4 regions of the Leclercia sp. GHBNCSD genome follow, and region 3 is predicted to be linked to each of the others. Evidence: predicted binding sites of a transcription regulator. Region 3 holds the regulator's gene; each other region holds the start of a gene.

Region 1 (2,204 bases), 2.0 Mb from region 3:
CCACCTGCTCGTCGTCGCCTTCTGATTTCCACTGGCTCATCCATTCGAATACGGTCAGGTCGTTTTCAAACTCATACTCGTGATCCTGCGCGTAATAGCCGATAGAGGCGTTTTCGGACCACTTCACGGTGCCGCTGTCCGGCTGGAGTTCGCCCACCAGGGTCTTCAGCATGGTGGATTTACCCACGCCGTTGGCGCCGATAATCGCGATCTTCTCACCCACTTCCAGCAGCAGGTTGAAGTTTTTAAACAGCGGCCCCTCTTCAAAGCCCTTGGTGAGGGCTTCCACTTCCAGCGCGTTACGGAACAGTTTCTTATCCTGCTCGAAGCGGATGAACGGGTTCTGACGGCTGGAGGCTTTAACTTCTTCCAGCTTGATTTTGTCAATCTGACGGGCGCGGGAGGTGGCCTGACGGGATTTAGAGGCGTTGGCGCTAAAGCGGCTGACGAAGGATTGCAGGTCGGCAATCTGCGCCTTTTTCTTGGCGTTGTCGGCCAGCAGACGCTCACGCGCCTGGGTCGCGGCGGTCATGTACTCGTCGTAGTTGCCCGGATAAACGCGCAGCTCGCCGTAGTCGAGATCGGCCATGTGGGTGCAGACCATGTTCAGGAAGTGACGGTCGTGCGAGATGATGATCATGGTGCTGTTACGCTCGTTCAGCGTCTGCTCCAGCCAGCGAATGGTATCGATGTCCAGGTTGTTCGTCGGTTCGTCGAGCAGCAGGATATCCGGGTTGGAGAAGAGCGCCTGCGCCAGCAGAACACGCAGCTTCCAGCCTGGCGCGACTTCGCTCATCGGGCCGTAATGCTGTTCAACCGGAATACCGACGCCGAGCAGCAGCTCACCGGCGCGGGCTTCGGCGGAGTAGCCGTCCATTTCGCCGTACTGGGTTTCGAGATCGGCCACTTTATAGCCATCTTCTTCGCTCATTTCGGCAAGGCCGTAGATGCGATCGCGCTCCTGCTTCACTTCCCACAGCTCAACGTGCCCCATGATCACCGTATCAAGCACGGTAAACGCTTCAAAGGCGAACTGATCCTGACGCAGCTTACCGATGCGCTCGTTCGGATCGAGAGAAACGTTGCCCAGGGTCGGCTCTAAATCGCCGCCGAGGATCTTCATGAAGGTGGATTTTCCGCTACCGTTGGCACCAATCAGGCCGTAACGGTTGCCGCCGCCAAACTTGACGGAAATGTTTTCGAACAGCGGCTTACTGCCAAACTGCATAGTGACGTTGCTGGTAACTAACACGGGAGATTCCTGCGAGAAGTGTGATAAACCCGGCATTATGCCACAATTCCGAAATGAGATCCCGCTTAACAACGTAGCGCTACACTTAACAGAATTGAAAAAAGTGTGATTTAGTACACATCCGAATTCCATGCGGGTGGGAATGCACATATAATGCGCTCCCTAAACCGTTCTGACTTTTAAACAACCTGCCAACGTGGCACAGATACCTCGCACAACATGAATATGAAATTAACTTCGCTTTTTGCGGCGGCGTTTGCCGTAGTAGGGTTTTGCAAGACCGCTTCTGCTGTCACCTATCCACTGCCAACCGACGGTAGCCGTCTGGTCGGTCAGAACCAGGTTGTGACCATTGAAGAAGGCAACAGCCAGCCGCTGGAATATTTCGCAGCAGAATATCAACTTGGCCTCTCCAACATGATGGAAGCTAACCCGGGCGTCGATCCGTACCTGCCGAAAGGCGGCACCGTGCTGAACATTCCTCAGCAGCTGATCCTGCCGGATACCGTGCATGAAGGTATCATCATCAACAGCGCCGAAATGCGTCTGTACTACTACCCGAAAGGCACCAACACCGTAATCGTGCTGCCAATCGGTATCGGCCAGCTGGGTAAAGATACCCCGATGAACTGGACCACCAAAGTTGAGCGTAAGAAAGCGGGCCCAACCTGGACCCCAACCGCGAAAATGCACGCGGAATACATTGCCGCGGGCGAGCCGCTGCCAGCCGTTGTGCCTGCGGGCCCGGATAACCCAATGGGTCTGTACGCGCTCTATATTGGCCGTCTGTATGCGATTCACGGCACCAATGCCAACTTCGGTATCGGCCTGCGCGTGAGCCACGGTTGTGTGCGTCTGCGTAACGACGACATCAAATTCCTGTTCGAAAACGTACCGGTGGGTACTCGCGTACAGTTCATCAACGAGCCGGTAAAAGCGACCACCGAGCCAG
Region 2 (2,204 bases), 2.3 Mb from region 3:
AGGTCACGGTTTACCCCATCGGTATTGGCCAGCTGGGGGGCGATACCCTGACGCCAACTATGGTCACCACGGTGTCGGACAAACGCGCCAATCCGACCTGGACCCCAACCGCCAACATCCGCGCCCGCTATAAAGCCCAGGGTATCGATCTGCCAGCGGTGGTCCCCGCCGGACCGGATAACCCGATGGGTCATCACGCCATTCGCCTGGCTGCCTACGGTGGGGTCTATCTGCTGCACGGCACTAACGCCGATTTTGGCATCGGCATGCGCGTCAGCTCCGGCTGTATTCGCCTGCGGGACAATGACATCGAGACGTTGTTCCGTGTGGTCCAGCCCGGTACCAAAGTGAATATCATGAACACGCCGATTAAGGTGTCAGAAGAGCCTGGCGGCGTGCGCCTGGTGGAGGTACATCAGCCGCTGTCGAAAGCGCTGAATGACGATCCCCAGACCCTACCGATTGTCCTGAATGCTGCGCAGCAGGGCTTTAAAGCCAGCGCTGACGAGGTCGTTATGGAGCGCGCCATGGAAGCGCGTTCGGGTATGCCGGTAGATGTGACGCCTCACCCCGCTACCCAGGCGCTGTAGCCTTAACAGATAAAAAAACGCTCTGCACAGGCAGAGCGTTTTTTTTCGCAGTGGCATTAATGAGGGTTAAGCCATGCTTATTTGTAGATCACTGCAGTACCGTGCAGGGTGTTCGGGCCGGTTACAGAAGTAATACGGAAAGATTTCGCCCCCATTTCATCCGCTTTTTGCGCTAACTGGCTTTCAAGAGAGCTCAGGTTAGTCCCGGCGTTCGCAGAGATGGTGCCCACCTTTTGTTGATCGGCAGGGGTAGACTGAACTTCAACCGCAGCGAAGCTGGCAAATGAGAGTGAGCTGAGTACTGCAGCGGCGATGATTGTTTTTACGTTTTTCATGATAAGGACCTTTTGCAAGTGAACGGGATGTCGTAAGCATTAACTTAACGATCGATAACAAAATGATAGATGTGATCTACATCACACGTCAATTTATTTTTATAACGATCATTAAAATAATTTTAAAAGCGTTTAAATTCATATTGATATGATGAATAAATTTTTATTCATGCGGCGCTGGCTGCGGAAAGGGATTATTTTTATAATGGTCGTTCAACAATCCAACAGAGGTACAACGGCTCATGACAACCGATGACACGCGTTGCGAAAAGAAAAGCCGTGGCCGACCAAAAGTGTTCGACAGGGAAGCGGCGCTGGACAAGGCCATGACGCTGTTCTGGCAGCATGGGTATGAAGCCACATCACTGGCTGACCTGGTTGCCGCGACGGGGGCGAAAGCGCCTACGCTGTATGCAGAATTTACCAATAAAGAGGGGCTGTTCCGGGCGGTGCTGGATCGCTATATCAGCCGTTTTGCCGCCCGCCATGAAGCGCAGCTGTTTTGCGAGGAGAAGCCCGTTGAACGGGCGCTGGAAGACTATTTCACCGCGGTGGCGACCTGCTTTACCAGCAAAGAGACCCCTGCGGGATGTTTTATGATTAACACGTCGGCCACGCTTGCAGCCTCTTCTGAAGAGATTGCCCATACGGTTAAATCTCGCCATGCCATGCAGGAAGAGACGCTGTGCCAGTTTTTACAGCAGCGTCAGCAGCGCGGTGAGATCCCGGCGCAGTGCGATCCGAAGAAACTTGCCCAATATCTGAGCTGCATTTTGCAGGGTATGTCCATCAGTGCCCGCGAAGGGGCCAGCCTGGAAAAACTGCTGACTGTCACCCAGATAACCCTGCGGTTATGGCCTGAACTGCTGAAAGTCTGATTTTCAGGGCGGCCTGCCGCCCTGCTCCCCCTTTTCTCGCCGCAGCTTCCGCTATACTTCGTAGAAAGATAGTTAAAAACTATCACCACGGCTTCACCGCTTGCTATGCTTAACCAGTGATTATTGATGTACTAATGATTAGTTGCATTAGTTATGGTGAAGGCGTTCTGGCTATTCACATTCAGAAGGAGAATATAATGGTTTTGCTGTTACCTTTTTTTAAGGTGTTAATAGGCATTACATTGTTATTCGGTCTCTGGGTTTTATGTGGTGGGTCAGTTTTATTTGCTTTTCTTTCCGTCCTGATAACGGGATTTATGTTACTGCGCCAGTATAATGAATTCGACCTTTGACCCCGTCACCCAGCAGCATCTCCAGGAAAGACCTTACTTCTGGCGCAA
Region 3 (2,204 bases):
ACCTGGAAGATACGCAGCAGCCGCTTGTATTCATGATTCCTGTTCGCCGCCAGCATATGCAGTTGCTGGTAACACTGACTAATCAGGTCCACCACCTTCTGCTGGCGCGCCAGCAGCGGCGGCAGCGATTTTTCCGGGTCGGTGTGCTGGGTCAGCAGGGTATATTTGGCTTCACAGTAATCAGCCAGCTGGCGGTAGAGTACGCTCAGGGATTCACGCAGCGGCTGCTCCCGCCACAGCCAGAACCAGAACCAGTTAAACAGCCCGTACCAGAGTGTCCCCAGGGCGTAGATCAGCAGCGGCGCCCAGATCGGTAAATTCCCCGCCAGGCTCAGGGTAAAGATGGCCGCAATCAGCGAGGCGGGCAGCAGGCGGGCGTGGAGGGCGCTGATCTCCGCCGTGACCCCTAACGTCATCGCCAGTGCGGTCAGAATGAGGGGCAGCGGAATATCACGCGCCAGCAGCAATTGTACCGCCAGACTACAGCCGGCAAACAGGCAGCCGCCAATTATCAGGCGTTTAAAAAAGCGTTTATGGGGCGTGTCGAGACCCGCAATGTTGCAGCAGGCGGGAACAAGAGAAAACAGAAGGCCGTATTGCAGATAACCGAGAACTAACCCCACAGCCACAGGGAGACACAGCACCAGGGTTTGCCGTAGTGCGTAGTTAACTTCCGGGTGATAAATGAGCCTGCGCCACATGGGTGAGAGAGACAAAAACGGCGTGTCATCATGCGATGCCACGCCGTCTTAGCGGAATTAACGTGTTCCGTAAACCACGATGGTTTTACCGTGGGCGGAAATCAGGTTCTGATCTTCCAGCATTTTCAGAATACGACCCACTGTCTCACGGGAACAACCGACGATCTGACCGATCTCCTGACGGGTAATTTTAATTTGCATACCGTCCGGGTGGGTCATGGCGTCTGGCTGTTTCGCCAGGTTCAGCAGCGTCTGAGCGATACGGCCCGTCACGTCCAGGAAGGCGAGGTTACCCACTTTCTCAGAGGTGACCTGCAGACGGCGAGCCATCTGCGAAGAGAGGCGCATCAGGATATCCGGGTTAACCTGGATCAGCTGGCGGAATTTCTTATAAGAGATCTCAGCCACTTCACACGCAGTTTTTGCCCGGACCCAGGCGCTACGCTCCTGACCTTCTTCAAACAGGCCCAGTTCACCGATAAAGTCTCCCTGATTCAGGTAAGAGAGGATCATCTCTTTGCCTTCTTCATCTTTGATCAGCACTGCCACTGAGCCTTTGACGATGTAATACAACGTTTCCGCTTTTTCACCCTGGTGAATCAGCGTGCTCTTCGATGGGTACTTATGAATGTGGCAATGAGACAAGAACCATTCGAGAGTCGGGTCTGTTTGCGGTTTGCCAAGCACCATGCGCTGTTATCCTCTGTTATAAGCTGTCTCCAGAGTCAGGCTTTCTACCTTCGCTCTGGGGTTGCAATCGAATTCTTCCCCTTACCTGGGGATCTGGCTGTCACAATAATTAGCAGCCTGTAATGTGTGATGTCCTCTGCATACATGTGCAACGTCAATGTATTACTGTAGCATCACGACTGTTTTAGCATAGGTTTTGCCGCGTGTCTCCTGGTGTCTCGCTTCAGCTTGATGCAGGTCGACTTCCTTTGCCAGAATTGTTACTGGCGCGTAATCTGACAGAAAAAATGCAAGCCTGGAGTGAGTTAAAATGCAAGCACGTGTGAAATGGGTTGAAGGGTTAACGTTCCTCGGTGAGTCCGCCTCGGGGCACCAGATTCTGATGGATGGCAACTCCGGTGATAAAGCACCCAGCCCGATGGAAGTGGTTCTGATGGCGGCAGGGGGATGCAGCGCTATCGACGTGGTCTCGATTCTGCAAAAAGGGCGTCACGATGTGACCGATTGCGAAGTGAAACTGACTTCAGAGCGCCGGGATGAAGCGCCGCGTCTCTTTACCCATATCAACCTTCATTTCGTGGTAACCGGCAAAGCGCTAAAAGAGGCTGCGGTCTCCCGCGCGGTGGATCTCTCTGCGGAGAAGTACTGCTCCGTGGCGCTGATGCTGGAAAAAGCGGTCAATATTACCCATTCGTATGAAGTGATCGAGGCGTAAGTCCTGGATCAAACGCCGGGCGGCACTTCGTTTGCCCGGCCTACAAGCCTCAATCGATCTTCTTCCCTTCCATTAACCGCTGTACCAGCGGCGTCATG
Region 4 (2,204 bases), 340 kb from region 3:
ATAGTTAAAGACGGAGACCGGTATGGCATTCATTAACCAGAGCGCGCTGACCGCCCCTTCCTGATGTGTCGCCAGGGCTTTCGCTGCTTCTATTAAGGAGGGATACATCAGACAGGCGGCAACCGCCGCGGCAAGATACTCATTCGTTTTGAAGATCTTTGCCGCCGACACGGCAAGAAAGAAAGGCAGAAAATAGAACACGCCGCTGGCAATCAGGTCGATAACCATAACAGTATCGCTTTTCGCTGATACCAACTTCAGTGCAATCAGCCCGGCCAGCAGCCCTTTTATCATCCCGGCCCCGGCAATGGCCGGAACAATCGGGCCAAACACGCCCGAGACGGTATCCATAAAGAGGGAGACCAGACTTTTACGCCCCTTCGTCGCCGTCGGCGCCTGATCGCCCCCTTGACCGAGTACCTTAACCATTTGCACGTACCAGCTGTTCACCTTCGGCCCAATAATCACCTGAAACTGATCGCTCTGCAGTTGCGCGCCCAGCACGCCCGTCAGATTTTTTATCGCGGTCTGATCAACTTTGTTATCGTCGATAAGATCAAACCGTAGCCGCGTCATACAGTGCCAGACTTTATTAATATTCCCCTGGCCGCCGACCAGATAAATAATATTGTTGATGGCTTCTTGCATCCCCATAAAGACTCCTGCCGGTATGGTTGTTGTTTTATTGATGCTCCGAGAATAATTAACCCCCCCATACAAAACAAACCAATAAAATTTGACACCGCTCACACTTAACCATCTAAAAGACGGTAAAACAATATGCAATGCACAATTGGTACGGCTTTTAATTAAAATAGAATAAAATAACTGACCAAAATAAATAATAAAAAAATGGTTTACCTGTAAACATTTTTGGGGCGATGATATTCCCATTCCGTATTTCCACAGCGCAGCAAAGGAGTTTTTCGTGACGCCTGTGATTATCAAAAATATCGAGTGTTTTATTACGCGCCCGGACCGACATAACCTGGTGACCGTGCGCGTCACCACCGAAAACGGGCCCATTGGACACGGTTGCGCCACCTTCCAGCAACGCCCGCTGGCGGTGAAAACCCTGGTGGATGAGTACCTTAAGCCGCTGCTCATCGGCCGGGATGCCAATAACATCGAAGATCTGTGGCAAATGATGAACGTTAACGCTTACTGGCGTAACGGTCCGGCAATGAACAACGCGATTTCAGGCGTGGATATGGCTCTGTGGGATATTAAAGGGCAACTGGCCGGAATGCCGCTTTATCAGCTGCTGGGTGGAAAAGCCCGTGATGCGATCCCGGCTTACAGCCACGCCAGCGGCGAAACGCTGGAGGAACTCTTTGCCTCCGTTGATAAACTGGTGGCGCAAGGCTATCGGCATATCCGCTGCCAGCTTGGTTTTTATGGCGGAACGCCATCGGCGTTACATGCCCCGGAAAATCCGACGTCAGGGGCCTGGTTCGATCAGCATGAATACATCGCGAATACCGTGGAGATGTTCCGCACCCTGCGCGAAAAATATGGCTGGAAACTCCATTTCTTACACGACGTTCATGAGCGATTATTCCCGCAGCAGGCGGTGCAACTGGCAAAACAACTTGAGCCTTACCAACCCTACTTTATTGAAGATATTTTACCGCCGCAGCAGAGTGCCTGGCTGGAACAGGTTCGCCAGCAGAGCTGCGTGCCGCTGGCGATGGGCGAGCTCTTCAATAATCCCGCTGAATGGCACGAGCTGATTGTGAACCGCCGCATCGACTTTATTCGCTGCCACATCTCGCAGATTGGCGGCATTACACCGGCGCTGAAGCTTGCGCATCTCTGTCAGGCCTTCGGCGTGCGTCTCGCCTGGCATGGCCCCGGCGATATGACCCCTATCGGCGTGGCGGTAAATACGCACCTGAACATTCATTTGCATAATGCCGCCATTCAGGAATTTATTCCGCGTTCTGCCGCCACCGACAGCGTATTCCCTGGCGCGCCTGAGGTGAAAGACGGGTTTGTTTATCCGCCGACAGCGCCCGGCATCGGCACCGCCTTCAATGAAGAGCGAGCTCTGGCCTATCCGTTGGTTTATCGCCCGCATGAATGGACGCAAAGCCGCCTGCCGGACGGCTCGATTCACACGCCCTGATGTTGTCGCCAGGCTAAATTATCGCGGTTATACGGGCTGACCCAGGTGCAGGTGTAGTTGATATCAATAATATCGC

What was found. Region 3 encodes CRP, which controls carbon source genes, mostly activating them, when cyclic AMP is high. Its sites were predicted from a motif close to ATGTGANNNNNNTCACAT; they were not measured.
Region 1: the regulator CRP is predicted to act here: its motif matches at 1,356-1,373, upstream of ACT3IC_RS02205 (ABC-F family ATPase).
Region 2: the regulator CRP is predicted to act here: its motif matches at 995-1,012, upstream of bhsA (multiple stress resistance protein BhsA).
Region 4: the regulator CRP is predicted to act here: its motif matches at 735-752, upstream of ACT3IC_RS13225 (enolase C-terminal domain-like protein).

The regions. Positions count from the first base shown of each region.
Region 1 is NZ_JBQVYO010000001.1:440,845-443,048, forward strand. Features, by position in the region: gene ACT3IC_RS02205 (ABC-F family ATPase) at 1-1,252, opposite strand, end outside; gene ldtB (L,D-transpeptidase) at 1,472-2,204, shown strand, end outside.
Region 2 is NZ_JBQVYO010000001.1:87,137-89,340, forward strand. Features, by position in the region: gene ldtC (L,D-transpeptidase LdtC) at 1-590, shown strand, start outside; gene bhsA (multiple stress resistance protein BhsA) at 668-925, opposite strand; gene ACT3IC_RS00520 (TetR/AcrR family transcriptional regulator) at 1,168-1,803, shown strand.
Region 3 is NZ_JBQVYO010000001.1:2,396,781-2,398,984, forward strand. Features, by position in the region: gene ACT3IC_RS11520 (YccS/YhfK family putative transporter) at 1-701, opposite strand, end outside; gene crp (cAMP-activated global transcriptional regulator CRP) at 759-1,391, opposite strand; gene ACT3IC_RS11530 (OsmC family protein) at 1,702-2,106, shown strand; gene ACT3IC_RS11535 (phosphoribulokinase) at 2,156-2,204, opposite strand, start outside.
Region 4 is NZ_JBQVYO010000001.1:2,733,466-2,735,669, reverse strand. Features, by position in the region: gene ACT3IC_RS13230 (PTS transporter subunit EIIC) at 1-654, opposite strand, end outside; gene ACT3IC_RS13225 (enolase C-terminal domain-like protein) at 929-2,128, shown strand; gene ACT3IC_RS13220 (GntR family transcriptional regulator) at 2,116-2,204, opposite strand, start outside.